Regions from separate parts of the Paenibacillus sp. A3M_27_13 genome, predicted to be linked through region 1. Evidence: riboswitches for the same ligand, from Rfam matches in the RefSeq annotation. Region 1 holds a riboswitch; each other region holds the start of a gene.
What was found. A riboswitch is a leader RNA that binds a small molecule or an ion and turns the genes downstream of it on or off. The one in region 1 is predicted to bind cobalamin.
Positions count from the first base shown of each region.

Region 2: it holds a riboswitch for cobalamin, as region 1 does, so the genes downstream of both, NLX82_RS08555 (ABC transporter substrate-binding protein) here and metE (5-methyltetrahydropteroyltriglutamate--homocysteine S-methyltransferase) in region 1, are expected to answer to the same signal.
Region 3: it holds a riboswitch for cobalamin, as region 1 does, so the genes downstream of both, NLX82_RS13905 (ABC transporter substrate-binding protein) here and metE (5-methyltetrahydropteroyltriglutamate--homocysteine S-methyltransferase) in region 1, are expected to answer to the same signal.

Region 1 covers NZ_JANAVE010000003.1:431,302-436,860, reverse strand. Annotated here, with positions in the region: gene NLX82_RS14935 (anaerobic ribonucleoside triphosphate reductase) at 1-1,889, shown strand, start outside; gene nrdG (anaerobic ribonucleoside-triphosphate reductase activating protein) at 1,886-2,383, shown strand; cobalamin riboswitch at 2,560-2,755, shown strand; gene metE (5-methyltetrahydropteroyltriglutamate--homocysteine S-methyltransferase) at 2,916-5,234, shown strand; gene NLX82_RS14920 (DUF6985 domain-containing protein) at 5,322-5,559, opposite strand, start outside.
Region 2 covers NZ_JANAVE010000002.1:453,060-458,618, forward strand. Annotated here, with positions in the region: gene cobD (threonine-phosphate decarboxylase CobD) at 1-274, shown strand, start outside; gene cbiB (adenosylcobinamide-phosphate synthase CbiB) at 264-1,235, shown strand; gene NLX82_RS08550 (histidine phosphatase family protein) at 1,274-2,032, shown strand; cobalamin riboswitch at 2,154-2,347, shown strand; gene NLX82_RS08555 (ABC transporter substrate-binding protein) at 2,555-3,562, shown strand; gene NLX82_RS08560 (FecCD family ABC transporter permease) at 3,559-4,605, shown strand; gene NLX82_RS08565 (ABC transporter ATP-binding protein) at 4,602-5,435, shown strand; gene cobT (nicotinate-nucleotide--dimethylbenzimidazole phosphoribosyltransferase) at 5,479-5,559, shown strand, end outside.
Region 3 covers NZ_JANAVE010000003.1:204,226-209,784, forward strand. Annotated here, with positions in the region: gene NLX82_RS13890 (xanthine phosphoribosyltransferase) at 1-36, shown strand, start outside; gene NLX82_RS13895 (nucleobase:cation symporter-2 family protein) at 30-1,337, shown strand; cobalamin riboswitch at 2,026-2,229, shown strand; gene NLX82_RS13900 (hypothetical protein) at 2,187-2,330, shown strand; gene NLX82_RS13905 (ABC transporter substrate-binding protein) at 2,447-4,027, shown strand; gene nikB (nickel ABC transporter permease) at 4,043-4,972, shown strand; gene nikC (nickel transporter permease) at 4,987-5,559, shown strand, end outside.

The DNA.
Region 1 (5,559 bases):
ATCTGGACATGCTGCGGGAGAATGCAAATTTGAATGGAGAATCGTTCAGCGGCAAAATGAGCAAGCTTGGGTCCGAGTATGCCAAATGGTATGCGCGCCTGCGGGTACTTCCGCCTGAACTGACGAACGCGATTGACCACGGATATGTATATGTTCACGATTTGGACCAATATGCGCTCGGAACTACGAATTGTATCTTTATCCCTTTTGGTCGTTTACTGCGAGACGGCTTCAATACAGGCAACGGCTCTGTGCGCACACCGCAAACGATTATGTCCGCTATGGCACTGGTCGCCATTATTTTCCAATCTCAGCAAAACAGCCAATTCGGAGGTGTCTCCGCCAACAAAATAGATTGGGACCTTGCCCCATACGTTGCCCGGTCCTTCCGCAAACATCTGCGCAAAGGACTTCGGTTGTTCGAGGAAGAGATAGAATCCCATCTGTCTGACGACGAACTACATATGGCCAATCCCCATTTGCAAGAAGTCTGCCCTCGTTCATACGCATTCGCACGCGAAGAAACGGAAACGGAAACCCGGCAGGCTGCTGAATCGCTCATTCATAACCTGAACACCATGAGCAGTCGGGCGGGTGGACAGATTCCATTCACTTCACTGAATTACGGAATGTGCACGTCTGCTGAGGGACGGCTTGTTACTCAATCGCTGCTGGAGGCCACTATTCGCGGCTTGGGCAGCGGGGAAACTCCTATTTTTCCGCAGCATATTTTCCAATGCAAAGAGGGAATCAACCAGGCAGAAGGCGACATCAATTATGATTTGTTCTTACGGGCGGTAGAATGCTCTAGCAGACGGATGTATCCCAATTTTGTGAATGTGGATGCCACCTTCAACTTGCCTTTTTACCGTGCTGATGACCCGGATACCATTATAGCGACAATGGGTTGCCGTACCCGCACCATTTCTGACCGTTTCGGCAGAAATCGGCAGAGTGGCAAGGGAAATCTCTCCTTCAATACCATTAATCTGGTGCGGCTTGGGATTGAGTATGGTATTTGCACAGGCAAACGCCTGACACCTGACCGTGATCGCTTTGATGCGAGACTGGAAGAAGTTATGCGCATTGCGGTGGATGGCCTAATCCATCGCTATCAAATCCAGACCAGCCAGCCGGCTAAAGCTTCGGACTTTATGATGCGCGAAGGGGTATGGGAAGGTGGAGAAGAACTGGCGCCAGATGATAAGGTGGGAAGCGTACTAAAGCACGGTACGCTTTCGATCGGGTTCATCGGGCTGGCTGAGTGCATGAAGGCACTATACGGGAAACACCACGGGGAGGATGATTTCGTATACCGCGAGGCACAGCGAATCATCACTTCCATGCGCGTGTATTGCGATCGAATGAGTGAATATCACAATTTAAATATTACATTGTTCGCTACGCCTGCCGAAGGTCTGTCGGGCAAGTTCACATTGCTGGATCAACGTGATTTCGGAATTATTCCTGAGGTAAATGATCGAGAATATTACACGAATTCTTTTCATATTCCCGTGTATTATACGCTCCCGGCTGCTCGTAAAATCAGCTTGGAAGCTCCGTTCCATAACCTCTGCAACGCTGGTGCGATTTCATACATCGAACTGGACGGCAATGCGCGGAATAACCCGGATGCGTTCCTTAAAATTGTTCAGTACGCGCTGCATCAGAACATTGGCTACTTCTCCATCAACCATCCGGTGGATCGTTGTACGGAATGTGGTTATGAAGGGATTATCGGGACAAGCTGCCCCCAATGTGGCACAGATGAGGAGCACACACACTTTCAGCGCTTACGTCGGGTAACCGGATATCTGACAGGAGATTATACCGTTCGCTTTAATGCTGCAAAACAGGCAGAAGTTCGAGACCGGGTGAAACATAAGTGAATTTGTGTGGCTACATTCCGGAATCTCTGAACGAAGGATACGGCCTGCGCACTGTCGTGTTTATTAGCGGTTGCCGTCATGCCTGTCCCGGATGCTTTAACCCAGCGTCGTGGAGCTTCCGTGCAGGTGAGCCATTTACACCCCAACGACAACAGGAAGTCATTCGTGACATCATGGATAATCCGTTGTTGGACGGACTGACTCTCTGCGGGGGAGATCCGTTTTTCTCAGCAGCAGAATGCTCGCAATTTGTGCGTGACTTCCGCGAGGCCTGTCCCGACCGAACCGTGTGGGCTTATACTGGCTTTGTCTATGAAGATTTACTCACAGATCAGGAGCGACAGGAGCTAGCGCTTTTGTGCGATGTGATTGTGGATGGTCGTTTTGTAGAACAGCAAAAGGACCTGACCCTTCCCTTCCGGGGCAGTCGCAACCAGCGTCTGGTAGATGTAAAAGCCAGTATTCAGGCAGGCTATACCGTTTCATTGGCTTAACGCGAAGTTTACCCGGCAAGATGCTATATATCTAAGACAAGTCCCCATCATGGGTAAGGCTTGTCTTTTTTTCATATAGCTAACTGTTTCCATTGGAGTTTCTATTGCGCATCCTGTAAGTTTCACTTATGATGGTGAACAAGTATACGAGTGCATAATTATTCGTCATACCTTAACCGCATAGCTTGGAGATAGGTGTCTGTTCTATTCAGATCAGGCTTAAAAGGGAAGCCGGTGCAAATCCGGCACGGTCCCGCCACTGTAAACGGGGAACTTTCAGCTGTTCATATATCCACTGGTCCACAGACCGGGAAGGAATGCTGAGAGTCATGATCCGTAAGTCAGGAGACCTGCCTATTTTAACAACATCGCAAGTACCTACGGAAGATAGGGAGGTGTTAAGAGCAGTCGCCGTATTTTTGATTTTTTAATCACGGAGGCATTCTTTCCCCTACTTATTTTTAACTCTGGGGGAAGAATGCCTTTTTTGGTACGTAAAAATAAAACAGCTACCCACTAGGAGGAAAAGTACATGTCCATTATTGAATGGCCTGAATTGTCCGGCTTGATTAGCAGTAATCTGGGATATCCGCGTATCGGCGAAAACCGGGAATGGAAGAAAGCACTGGAACGCTTCTGGAACGGCAGCATTAACGAAAGCGAACTGCAGACGGAGATGAAAAGATTACGGTTGGAGCATCTGAGCAAGCAGCGTGACAAGGGGATTGATCGCATTCCTGTCGGAGACTTCTCCTATTACGATCACATGCTGGATACATCTGTAATGTTCGGTCTGGTACCCGAACGGTTCAACCATCGTCCCGCAGGTCCGGTTCCTCTGTCCGTGTATTTTGGGATCGCTCGTGGACAGAAGGGAGCAACCGCCAGTGAAATGACCAAATGGATGAATACCAATTATCACTACATCGTTCCTGAATTGGCAAACGCAGTCCCGGTGTTCACTGAAAATAAACCCTTACAGGCTTATCGTGAAGCAAAACAAGAACTAGGCATTGATGGGAAACCGGTCCTCATCGGCCCCTATTCATTCGTTACCTTATCCAAAGGCTATGACCGTAAGGATTTGGCCGCCATCGTACGAAGCTTCCTGCCACTGTACACCCGTATCCTGTCTGAACTAGCGGCAGAAGGCGTTCAGTGGGTCCAAATCGATGAACCTGTCCTAACCACCTCATTCCCGGCAGAGGATTTGGACATTATTCAGGAAGTCTATGAAGCTTTGACTCAAGCTGCGCCCTCCTTGAATATAATGCTGCAAACCTACTTTGGCAGCCTGGACCATTATGAGCGTCTGTCCGCACTTCCGGTACAGGGATTGGGTCTTGATTTTGTGTATGATGATGGCGAAAATCTTCAACATATATTGCAGCATGGCTTCCCTAAAGAGAAAACGCTGGGCGCTGGGGTCATTGACGGGCGCAATATATGGCGCAGCGACCTGAACGCTGTGGCTGCTCTGTTGGGTCAGTTGGTGGAACAAACCACTGCCGCACAGCTTATCGTGCAGCCATCATGTAGTCTGCTGCATGTGCCAGTCAGCCTGGAGGCAGAGCACAAGCTGGATCGAGAACTGGTACAAGCGCTTGCCTTTGCCGATGAAAAGCTGGAGGAAATCGCCGTCCTGACGGCTGCACTTGGCAAACACGATCCTTCCGCACTCACCAAGCTTGAGCAAAGTGCGGATGCGGTAGCCCGTTTCAACAACTCAGCGGCACGCGTACAGACAGCCGCCGATCTGGCCGACCTGCTGGCAAAAGAGCCTCTGTCACGCAGCGTTCCTTTCGCCGAGCGTCGTGAGATTCAACAAAATAAGCTGAAGTTGCCTCCACTGCCTACGACGACCATTGGTAGCTTCCCGCAAACCGCCGAGATCCGCAAGGCCCGCCTGCACTATCGCAAAGGAGAATGGTCAGCCGAGCAATACCGGGCGTTCATCCAACAGCAAATTAAGGAATGGATTGATATTCAAGAGGACATTGGCATTGACGTGCTTGTTCATGGAGAATTTGAGCGGACCGATATGGTTGAATTTTTTGGCGAAAAGCTGAACGGCTTTGCTTTTACGCAAAACGGATGGGTGCAGTCCTACGGCTCCCGCTGTGTCAAACCGCCGATTATATACGGAGACGTTTCCTTTGATCAGCCCATGACCGTGGAAGAAACGGCATTCGCCCAATCGTTAACTTCCAAGCCTGTTAAGGGAATGCTTACAGGCCCTGTGACCATTTTGAACTGGTCTTTTGAACGTAACGATATTCCTCGTAGTCAAGTTGCTTTACAGTTGGCTCTGGCATTACGGGCAGAGGTAGAGGCACTGGAACAAGCGGGCATCGGCATGATTCAGGTCGATGAGCCTGCAATTCGTGAAGGGCTTCCACTGAAAAAAGAACAACAGCAAGCCTATCTGGACTGGGCGGTTCAAGCCTTCCTTGTGACCACGGCCACCGTTGAGCCTGCGACCCAAATCCATACGCACATGTGCTATTCCGAATTTCAGCATATGATTCAGTCCATCTCCGATATGGATGCCGACGTTATATCTATTGAAACTTCGCGAAGTCACGGAGAACTGATTGTCAGCTTTGAAGATCAGGTATACGACAAGGGCATCGGTCTGGGCGTGTACGATATCCACAGTCCGCGCATCCCCGATGTATCTGAAATGCTAAGCATGATCCAGCGTGCCCTGCGCGTATTGCCATCAGATTTGTTCTGGGTTAATCCGGACTGTGGTCTGAAAACCCGCACCAAGGAGGAATCTGTCGCCGCCTTGCGACTAATGGTACAAGCGGCTCATGCAGCCCGGGCTGCATTGGCTGTATCCAACTAATCTTTTAATCGTATCGAATCGCACCATCATTTCACCATATCCTATTCCCCTTTCCGGCCCTTTTTGGTAAAAGCCGGGAAGGGGGATTTATTCTAGGTCATATAATGTATAAACGCCTTGAATATGCTCCATTTTCATCTGCTTCATATGTACGCCTAAGCCATGTTCTCGATCCCAGGAGCAACTAAAATTCAAATACAGTTCATCCTTTGCCGATGAGTCGGAAATCAGTATAGACACAAGCTGTATTCGATCCAGAAATTGTTCCGGCCGCTCCACATAAGGCGCATATTCATCTGGGTCCTCTCCCCATATACTGTAAGCA
Region 2 (5,559 bases), on a different contig from region 1:
GCGCAACCGCCTGTTGACCGCCTTGGCGGAATGGGGCTGCGGTGTTGTTCCCGGCGAAGCCAATTACGTGCTGGCAAGGGCGCCGGGTACGTGGAGCGCATCGGCGATTCAGCAGGCGCTTGGACAACGCGGAATTCTTATACGTAGCTGTGCTATGTATCCGGGACTGACGACGAGTCATTTTCGGATTGCGGTCAAGGATGCAGAAGCCAACGACAGGCTGCTGTCTGTATTGGGTGAAGTGCTGGAGGAGGAGCAGCGGCGTGACAGTTAGCTTGATTATCCTGGTAGCCTATCTTTTGGACAGGCTGATCGGTGACCCGAGGTGGTTGCCGCATCCAGTCATCGGTATGGGACATGCCATTTCAGCATTGGAAAAAGCGATTCGCCGCCAGGCCCGAAGTGACCGGGGGTTGAAACGTGCGGGTATACTGCTTCCACTCATTGTGGCGGGAGGCTCCTTTACGCTCGCCTGGGCGCTATTGCACTTGCTTGCCTGGATTCATCCGTGGTTGTCTGTCGGCGTAGAAATGGTGCTGATTGCGACAACGATTGCTTCCAAAGGACTAAAGGACGCAGGAATGGCAGTATACCGAGCGTTGCAGGCGGATGACCTTTCTGCGGCACGGCGGGAGCTGGGCATGATAGTTGGGCGGGATACGCAACAGCTTGATGAGCCTGAGATTGTACGCGGTACGGTTGAAACGGTCGCTGAAAATATCGTGGACGCGATTATTTCCCCGCTTTTTTATGCCCTGATCGGGGGAGCACCCTTGGCGCTGGCTTATCGTGCTGTGAATACGCTCGATTCCATGGTTGGCTATAAAAATGAAAAGTATCTGCATTTAGGCTGGGCTTCAGCACGTCTGGATGATGTCGCTAACTACATTCCGGCACGTCTGACAGCGGCAATGCTTGTGGTAGCGGCGTGGATGTACAAGCGAGATGCTGCAAGAAGCTGGCGCACAGTCAAGCGAGACGCTCGTCTGCACCCAAGCCCGAACAGTGGCTTCCCGGAATCGGCTGTTGCTGGTGCACTGGGGATTCGTCTTGGAGGCTATAATGTGTATCATGGCGTGCGCTCCTTTCGTGCATACATGGGCGATTGGATACGACCGCTAGAGTCGAAAGATATACGGCATACGATCCAGCTGATGTTCGCCGTGTCCAGTATGTTTGTAGGATTGTGTTTGTTAGGAGCCGCAGGTTGTTTTGCCTTGGGATGGGTGCGGTGAGGAGTGACACACTGAATAATGATCGAGCAGGAAGTGACATGATCTTGAAACAAGATATAGCAGCAAAAAGGACAGTAGAATACGCACAAAGTCCGAACTCACAGGAGGATAAGGTGCCGTATGATGCTAAAGAAGATCTGCATTGGGACATGGAACTTGTGTTAGTTCGTCACGGCACAACCTTATGGAACAAGGAACGTCGATATCTAGGACACTCCGACTTAGGTTTGCTACCGGGAGCAGAGCAGGAATTAAAGCCTTTGCAAGAAAAATTGCAAGGGCAGTCCTTTGCTCGAATCTATTGCAGCGATTTAATGCGATGTCGCCAGACCTTGCAGATCATTGTGCCGGAATCAGAATTGACGTCTGGAGGTTCCCTATCTACTATGTCTCCTATGATGGAACCACGTCTGCGAGAGCTTCATTTTGGTGAGTGGGATGGAAAAACGTATGACATGCTCAAGGATGTGTCGTTGTATCGCGCTTGGATTGATGAGCCGCAACGGATAACCCCTCCTGGAGGAGAGTCTTGGGCAGATTTTGTGAATCGTCTACGGAAATTTCTTGACTCTCTGTATGAATGGCGTGTTGCTATGGAAGTTCAACCCATGGATTTGACTGCTGCGCCACCCTCTGTTTTGGTCGTTACGCATGGTGGCGTAATTCGTCAGTTAGCTTGCATGCTGATACCGGGCCATGATTTTTGGAGTTTGAATCCGAAGCCGGGAGAAGCATTTAGGATTCAATTGAGGCTGGCAGGACGGCACAATTACATAGCAGAAATGCTTCCTCATTAGGTTAGACACCTGCGGATAAAGAGGCAGTTTGGGTTGTAAGCCGCCTCTTTTTAACCTATAATCATCAAGTAAAAGAACGGCTTGACTACCACTTATCAAATATCCAGCAGACGAGGTCGGCGCAGCGTGATGAAACTATGGTTTCCCTTGCCTGCGCTGTTAAAAGGGAAGTCGGTGTGAGTCCGGCGCGGTCCCGCCACTGTAAATGGAAACATGCCCGTTAGTCCTGCTTTATGTGCTACTAAGCATATGAAAGAATTTCAGGACATGCATTTTACCATAAGTCAGGATACCTGCCCGTCCGCCTGTCACCATAGTCCTTCGAGGAAAGGATGACGTGTTCGCAGTGACTGTCCATGCGGAAAGAAGCTGCCGCCTGCGCACGATCTGCGCTAACGTGGCCCCTGTGTCCTGATATGAGGATGCGGGGTTTTTTTGATAGGAAAAGAAGGCTGGATTTAGAAGATATCTGATGATGTTCAAGTAACGCTCTTAACGATTTTTTATGAAGGGGTGCAAATCATGGCAGGAAAAAAAATAAAGGTTTGGACAACAGGTCTATTGGTTCTGATTTTGGCAGTTGTGCTGAGTGCATGTGGAGCTAATGGGAAAAATGCTGAAAATAAAGAGAACCAGAATTCTTCACAGCAGCCGGGACAGACCGTAACCGCACAAGAGCCTCCGGGCAAAACAGTTTACCCACTCACGGTTAAGGATACAACAGGACAGGAATTTACATTCAAAAAAGCGCCGGATAAAATCGTTTCCGTCTCCCCGGCAGAAACCGAGGCGCTGTTCGCCATCGGGCTGGATAAGGAAATTGTTGGCGTCTCCGACTACTCTGATTACCCGGAAGCAGCTACGAAAAAGCCTAAAGTGGGCGGTATTATGAAACCGAACGAAGAGGCGATCATTGCTGCTAACCCGGAAGTCGTTTTTGCAGGGATATCACTTAGTGAACAGGCTACGACCAAGCTGCGCGACATGGGAATTATGATTTTTAAAACGGAACCGAAGACAGTTGAAGATGTCATGGCTAACATCGAATTGTATGGGAAAATCACCGATCATCAGAAAGAAGCGAGAGCGGTGACTGACAAGATGAGAGCAGATGTAGCTGAAGTGAAAGAAGGAATTAAAAATATCGGTAAAGGTCAGAAGCTGCGGGTATACGTCGAGTTTTCACCAGGCTGGACAGTTGGTAAAGGCGAGTTTATGGACGAGCTGATCACGTTAGCGGGCGGCGAAAATGTAGGTGCCACGCAGAAGGGGTGGTACCAAATTAGTGAGGAAAATATTATTGCTGCGAACCCTGACGTGATTTTGTACAGCAAAAGTGTCAAGGACGACAAAACTGGTCAAACGCTCGGCGAAATCATTAAAGCTCGCAGTGGATGGGATCAAATATCGGCTGTTCGCCACAACCGGGTATTTGCCGTGGATGATAATTTGATTAGTCGTCCGGGTCCACGCGTAACGGAAGGTCTCAAGGAAGTGGCCAAGGGCGTGTATCCTGAAATTTTCAAATGAACCGTAAACTGATCGGCTTTGGAGGAACAGGTCTTGTCCTGCTGTTACTGACGCTACTGCTCTGTCTTGGCATCGGCTCGGCCAAGCTTCCGGTCAGCCAGATCACGGGCATTCTGGTTAACCACCTTCCATGGTTAGGCGATACGTTTACACCGGATTGGAATACATCCTCAGAGCAGATTATTTTGAAGGTTAGATTGCCACGAGTGTTACTGGGAATGTTGGTAGGAGCAGCGCTGGCGCTGGCTGGAGCCGGATTTCAGGGTGTGCTGCGTAATCCTTTGGCTGATCCGTATACACTGGGGGTATCCTCGGGGGCTTCAGTAGGAGCGGCAGTACTGATTTATTGGGGCCTTCAATTTTCATTTGTTGGCATATGGACGCTGCCGCTAGTGGCATTTACGACCGGAATGCTGACGCTGTGGATGGTGCTGACGTTGGCACGGGAAGGTGGAAAAATTCCGACACAAAGTCTCATTTTGTCGGGTGTGGTGATGCAATCCTTTCTGGGGGCGGTTGTTTCCTTTCTGACAGCCATGTCGAAGGAGACGGTCAATGAAATATTGTACTGGACGATGGGAAGTCTTAGCCTGCGCGGTTGGTCATATACAGGAATCCTTTTACCTTATGTGGTCATAGGACTGGTATTTCTATGGAACCGGGCACGTGTGCTGAATATTTTGGCTTTGGGTGAACGTCAGGCGGCTCACATGGGAGTTCATGTAGATGCGACGAAGCTATCTGTTCTGATCATTTCCACGCTGCTGACAGCAGCCGCTGTCTCGGTATGTGGAGTGATTGGCTTTGTGGGACTCGTTGTACCGCATATCATTCGTCTGGTGACAGGGCCTGATTACCGGATGATTGTTCCATTATCTGCGTTCGGTGGAGCTATTTTTATGGCTTGGGCAGATACGGCGGCTCGCACGTTGTTAGCCCCCACGGAAATTCCTCTGGGCGTGATGACGGCCTTTGTTGGGGCACCGTTCTTCGCATATCTCCTGTACCGGAACAAGAAGCTGCGCAGGGGGGAAATGCTGTGACAGAACAAAGTGAATCACAGAAGGTACGTGATCGGGCGTTAGAGGTAGCGGGTCTAACACGTGCCTATGGAGAGTTCCATGCGTTAAAGAATATAAGCTGGAGCGTCGACGAAGGAACTTGGTGGGGGATTATTGGTCCGAACGGCAGTGGAAAATCCACCTTGCTGCATTTGCTTTCCGGTGTAGATCAGCCAACTTCGGGAAACGTTCATATCTATGGCAAAAAGGTCGGTAGCTACAGCAGAAAAGAGCTTTCCCGACTCATAGCCGTACTCCAACAGGAAGGGCTTCCTCCAGTGGGATACACCGTCAGGGAAGTCGTAGAAATGGGACGTTTTCCTCATCAGGACTGGCTAGGCAGGGAAAAGGGTGTTGATGTGGAGGCGATCACGGATCGCGTGCTAGAGCGATTGGGTCTTACCACGCTGGCGGACAGAGCATTGGACCGCTTGAGTGGGGGACAGCGACAGCGTGTAGCTTTGGCAAAAGTAATGGTGCAGGAGCCACGAATATTGCTGCTGGACGAGCCTACGACCTATCTGGACTTGCGCTATCAGCTTGAATTTATGGAACTGTTGGCAGATTGGCGCCAAGAAACGGGTGTGACGATTATTGCGGTCTTGCATGATCTTAACTTGACAGCCCAATTTTGCGAAGATTTGCTTGTACTCAAAGATGGAATGGTTGAAGGATTGGGAGCTTCATCGAAGTTATTAACCGAGGATCGGATTCGACGAGTATACGGTGTTGAGCCTGTGATGCTTCCGCATCCCGATAGCGGTGTGCCGCAGCTCTTGCTGCGCAGGAGTGCTTCGGATACAGCAGATTAAATAAACGATGAAACACACTTAAAAAGAGCAGGGAGTGGAAGTTATGAACAACAAGCTGCGTCAGCTGATCGATAGCATTGCCCAGCCGGATGGGGTGGCGGCCTCGGCAGCTTCAGCCCATTTG
Region 3 (5,559 bases), 230 kb from region 1:
GTGATTCCTCCCGTTAAGGAGAATGTGGGATGTTAAGTAAACAAAAGTTATTCGCGCTGGGCTTCCAGCATGTCATGGCGATGTACGCTGGAGCAATTGCTGTACCTCTAATTGTAGGGGGAGCATTGCACCTGACGCCAGCCCAGATGGCTTATTTGGTGGCTGCCGATCTGTTCACTTGCGGGATTGCTACGTTATTACAGATTATGGGCACACGCTTTTTCGGTAGTAGACTGCCTGTCATTTTAGGCTGTACGTTTACGGCAGTAGGGCCCATCATCGCGATTGCTTCGACCTCAAATTTAGCGACAGCGTATGGTGCCATTATTTTGTCTGGTATATTTGTGGTGTTAGCAGCACCGTTGTATGGCAAGCTGCTACGCTTTTTCCCGACGGTGGTTACAGGTTCGGTCGTTACGATTATCGGTCTATCCCTTATTCCGGTGGCGATGAACAATGTAGCAGGGGGTCAGGGCAGTTCGGACTTTGGACAGCCACGTAATTTACTGTTGGCCTTAGTCACACTACTGGTTATTCTGCTTGTGAATCGGTTGGCAAAAGGCTTTTTGCGCTCGATTTCCGTGCTTATTGGGTTGTTCGCGGGCACAGTGGTTGCTTATGGAATGGGAATGGTGCATTTTGCTCCCGTGGCGGAGGCTTCATGGGTGAGTGTTGCACAGCCGTTTTATTTTGGTAAGCCTGAGTTTAGCATTATGGCAGTTTGTACGATGATTATCGTCAATATTGTCAGTATGGTTGAGTCTACAGGCGTTTATTTGGCAGTAGGCAAAGCAATTGATCAGAAGGTGGAGCAGAAGCAGATCGTCAATGGTCTGCGTTCCGAGGGACTTGCGATCATGCTTGGGGGTATTTTTAACGCGTTTCCTTATACAGCTTTCTCGCAAAATGTGGGTCTGATCTCACTCACACGCGTCAAATCGCGGAACGTTATTTTTGCTGCGGGCGGTATCATGGTTGTTCTCGGTTTGCTGCCTAAGCTGGCTGCTTTAACGACAGTGATTCCTAACGCTGTGCTGGGCGGGGCGATGATCGTCATGTTCGGCTCGGTCGCTGCATCAGGCATGTCTATTCTGTCAGAAGTGGATCTGCGGAAGGAAAGCAATCTGCTGATCGCAGCATGCAGTATTGCCGTGGGCCTAGGCTCTGCCGTTCTGCCACAAATGTTCGACCAGCTGCCGAGCTTTGCCAAAATGCTGTTGCAAAATGGTATCGTTTCAGGCTCGATTACAGCGATTGTCTTGAACATCGTTTTGACGAGAAAACAAGGGGACTCGGTCAAAAGCGTGACGGTTCAGGAGGTTCCACAGAAGGTTTGATGATTAGGGATAAATAAACCCTTGCCGTCTGGGGACATATAGATATTGACCCTGTCCGACTGTGCAGTGGCGCTAAAGTTAGCTCTTAAGTTGATTTATTTACTAGAGGAATTTGCTAGAGTAGTGGGCGAGGCAGTGGTATAATTTACCTTATGGATTTTGAATAGTGGTGGATGTTTTCGGACCACGGTGCAGCTTCCCGAAAGGGGGTGAAGCCGATGGTCAACCTTGTGTCGTGCTACGATGTGTTGCGTTGGATGGTTACGTTACTAAGCCTGGTGTTTAGTATTCGTAAACTTTATCGCTGGCTACGTCGAAAATTTCGGAACAAGCGAAAACCCACCGCGTAATTAGGTTGGCCCCTAACGGTGGGTTTCGTTTGCATTAACATTTAGTTATGCAGCGCGCCGTGGTGGTGATCCACAGCCTTTCAAGTCCTAGAGTCTTTGCCGTTGGCGCGGCGAAGACTCTTTTTAGTATACGGACACGATGATTATCTCTATACCTAATTTTAGCACGTTCATTTCGTGCACGCAATGAATAGACATCACCTTCAATCTCGCTGTATCGTTCAAATTTAAAATATTGTGCAGCATTTATTGACAAGCCTGTGACAACAAAATAAGATCGTAATGGAAAGAAATAAAGGAAGAAAACAGGTGTGAGCCGGACGACTCTATGTACGGGGTTTTGTTGAGACCATGTGGATAGTTGTTGAGCGTGTTCACTTAAAAGGGAAGTTCGGTTGATTCCGACACGGGCCCGCCACTGTATACAGGCATCAGCAGGATACTGCTGGAGCTTTCAGAACAGCCACTGGAACTGTGAAGAACCGGGAAGGCCTGAAAGATGCGCCTGGAGTCAGGAGACCTGCCTGTTTTGACATCACTGTCAGACCCACGGGATGCTGGGGAGGTGGTTAGGCGTGCTGCATACGGAATGTCTGAAACCGATCTGATCCCTTCTATGTTTTTGGAGTTGGCTTCGAGGTGAGTTTTGACATTTTATAATGAAAGCATTTCTGACTGCTGATCAAGTGGTCCGGAATGCTTTTTTCGCGTTTTGCGTTAGGTTTATATGATTTTACAAGATAGAGGGGGATTCTTTGAATGATTAGCAATCGTAGTAGGCGTTCATGGTTGATATGTACAGGGGTGATGCTGTTGCTGGCAGTTATGGCTCTTTCGGGATGTGCCAGCAATAAGACGTCGGATAGCTCCGGCAAAGGTGAAAACGCGTCAGCACAACAAACAGCGACAGATAAAAAGCTGGTAATGGCGTATACATGGAAACCGTCAGGCGTTGACCCGCACGGAGATAATAGCTGGGATGTGATGCGATCCGGTGCAGGTGAGACACTGGTACGTTTGAATGAAAAGCTGGAGCCTGTGGCTTGGCTGGCAAAGGAGTGGAAGCAGGATAGTCCTACAGTTTGGACGTTCAGCTTGCAGGATAAAGTCACTTTTCATGATGGAAAGAGTATGGATGCAGCAGGTGTAAAAGCGTCTTTGCTGCGCTCTATCGAGAAAAGCCATCTGGCTAAGGATTTACTGAATGTGAAGTCCATTGATGTAAGCGGCCCGCTGGCTTTGAAAATCACGACAAACCAGCCGAACGCGGCGCTGGTGTCCAATCTAGCTGATCCATCGACAATTGTACTGGATGTGGCATCGATGAAAGATGAGCAGAGTTACCCAGCGATGACAGGCGCCTTTAAAATCAAAGCGTTCAACAAGGACCAATCGTTGGTCGTAGAGCGTTATGACGGATATTGGGGCGAGAAGGCACGACTGGCTGAAGCGACGATGAAGTTCATTACGGACGGGAATTCGCGTCTGATGGCGCTGCAATCCGGCGAGGTGGACGTAGCGACGGATATTCCGGTTGATAACGCAGAGGTACTGAAAAAGAACGACAAGCTACAAGTGCTGTCGGCTCCCTCCTTGCGCACCCATATGATCGTGTACAATATGGAATCGCCAGTATTCAAGGATGCGGCGAACCGTAAGGTGGTGGACAGCCTGATTCCGCGCACATCGATTGTGAGCGCCGTCATGAGGGGCTTCGGTACGGAAGCAAGCAGTCCGTTCCCGAGCATTCTTCCCTTCGGTAAAGTTGAGCGTAAAGCGCTGAACGGAACGGCAGAGCAGCTGTTGACGAAGGATGGCTGGCAGAAAGACGCCCAAGGGACATGGACTAAGCAAGGCAAGCCGTTCGAGGTTACACTGCTGACTTTCCCTCAGCGTCCAGAGCTCTCCGTTATGGCTGAGGTCATCCAAAGCCAATTGCTGAAAGAGGGAATCCAGGTCAAGATTCGCAAGGTGGAAAATATCGACGAGGCGTTGACCAAAAACGATTGGGATTTTGCAATGTACAGCATGCTTACTGCTCATACAGGAGAGCCGCAATATTTTATGGACATGTTTTATTCTTCGAAAAGCGAAGCCAATGTAAGCCGGTATAGTTCCAAACCGCTAGAGAGTATTCTTAACAGCTTGAAGCTGGCGAAGGATACAGCGCAGCGTAATGCTGTGACACTACAAGCGCTGGATATCATCAATGCGGATTTGCCACAGTCGTTCATTGTGCATCCTGATAATGTGTTTGGTGTGAAAAAAGGGGTGGAGGGTTTTACACCCCATCCGATCGAGTATTACTACATTACAGCGCAATCTGATATTACGGAATAACGAGCTGCGTATCCTATGATTCGTTTTATACTGGAACGTGTGGCGCAGCTGCTCATCATTGTATTCGTTGTATCCACGCTGACTTTTGTACTGATGCGGCTCGCTCCTGGTGACCCTGCTACTATTTTGCTCACCGCGCATAATGTCCCTGCCTCTGAGGAGGCGTTGACGACGCTACGGCAGGAACTGGGCTTAAACGAGCCGCTTCATATTCAATATGTGAACTGGCTGCGAGATGTGTTCACGGGGCATTGGGGCACCTCGTATGTATCCAAGGAATCCGTGCTAGCCGAACTATGGAACAGACTGCCTGCTACTGTGGAGCTAGCTGCTGCGGGCTTTGCCGTCATGACGGTGCTTACGCTGGGGCTGGGACTGGCTGCCTCGCTAAAAATCAGCGGCCCACTGGATCGTCTGGGCAGGCTGTTTGCCCTGCTGGGATCGTCGATTCCCTCTTTTTGGCTTGGGTTTCTGTTGATCTATCTATTCTCCGTTCGCCTGGGCTGGCTCCCATCCATGGGAAGGGAGGACTGGACACATCTAGTGCTCCCAGCGCTGACTCTTGGTGCAGGTTTGGGAGCGGTACAAGCACGTGTACTGCGTGCTCAAATGCTGGAGCTGGGTGACCGGAATTTTGTGAAAGCAGCGAAGGCCCGAGGCTTTTCCCGTATGCATATCCTGTTTTTTGAGATATTTAAGCATGCGGTTCTGCCTATGATTACACTGCTAGGTACCAATCTATCATTTATGCTGGCAGGTAATGTCATCGTCGAGACCATTTTTTCATGGCCGGGGTTAGGTAAGTATTTTATAGATGCGATTACCCAGCGAGATTATCCGGTGATTCAGGGGTATGTTATTTTTGCCGTATTTTTAATTGTAGGTGTTCAGTGTTTGGTGGATTTGGTCCAGACGGCGATAGATCCGAGGCTACGTTTGCGTTAAGGGGGAAGCTGAAAATGAAAAAGATACGGCTTTCCTTTCAAGGGAGCTTGCTGGCAGGAGGCGTACTTTTTGGTCTGATCGTGCTGCTTGGGTTATTGGCTCCATGGGTCGCTCCTCATGATCCTCTTCAAGTGGATCTTTTGAACCGTCTGGCACCACCCAGTCGGAAATATCCTTTCGGTACGGATCATCTGGGTCGGGATGTGCTGTCACGGCTAATTTATGGGATACGGACGAGCGTGCTAATCGCATGTGCAATTACTGTAGCTACGCTGTGCTTTAGTCTGCCTATAGGGTTGCTCATTGGTTATGTGCGTGGACGTGTAGATCAGCTGATCATGCGGGGAATCGATGGCGTATTGGCTTTTCCTGATATTATTTTAACGGTGGCAATTGTGGGCATTTTGGGCCCGGGTTTTGTTAACATGACCCTTGCGATTATTGCGGTACGGTGGGCGGGCTATGTCCGGTATATCCGTAGTCTGGTTCAAAAAGCCTGTCAGGAGGACTACGTTCGGTATGCCCGTTTATCCGGCAATTCACACGTGCGTATACTGAGACGTTATGTATTGCCACAAGCGTTGCCG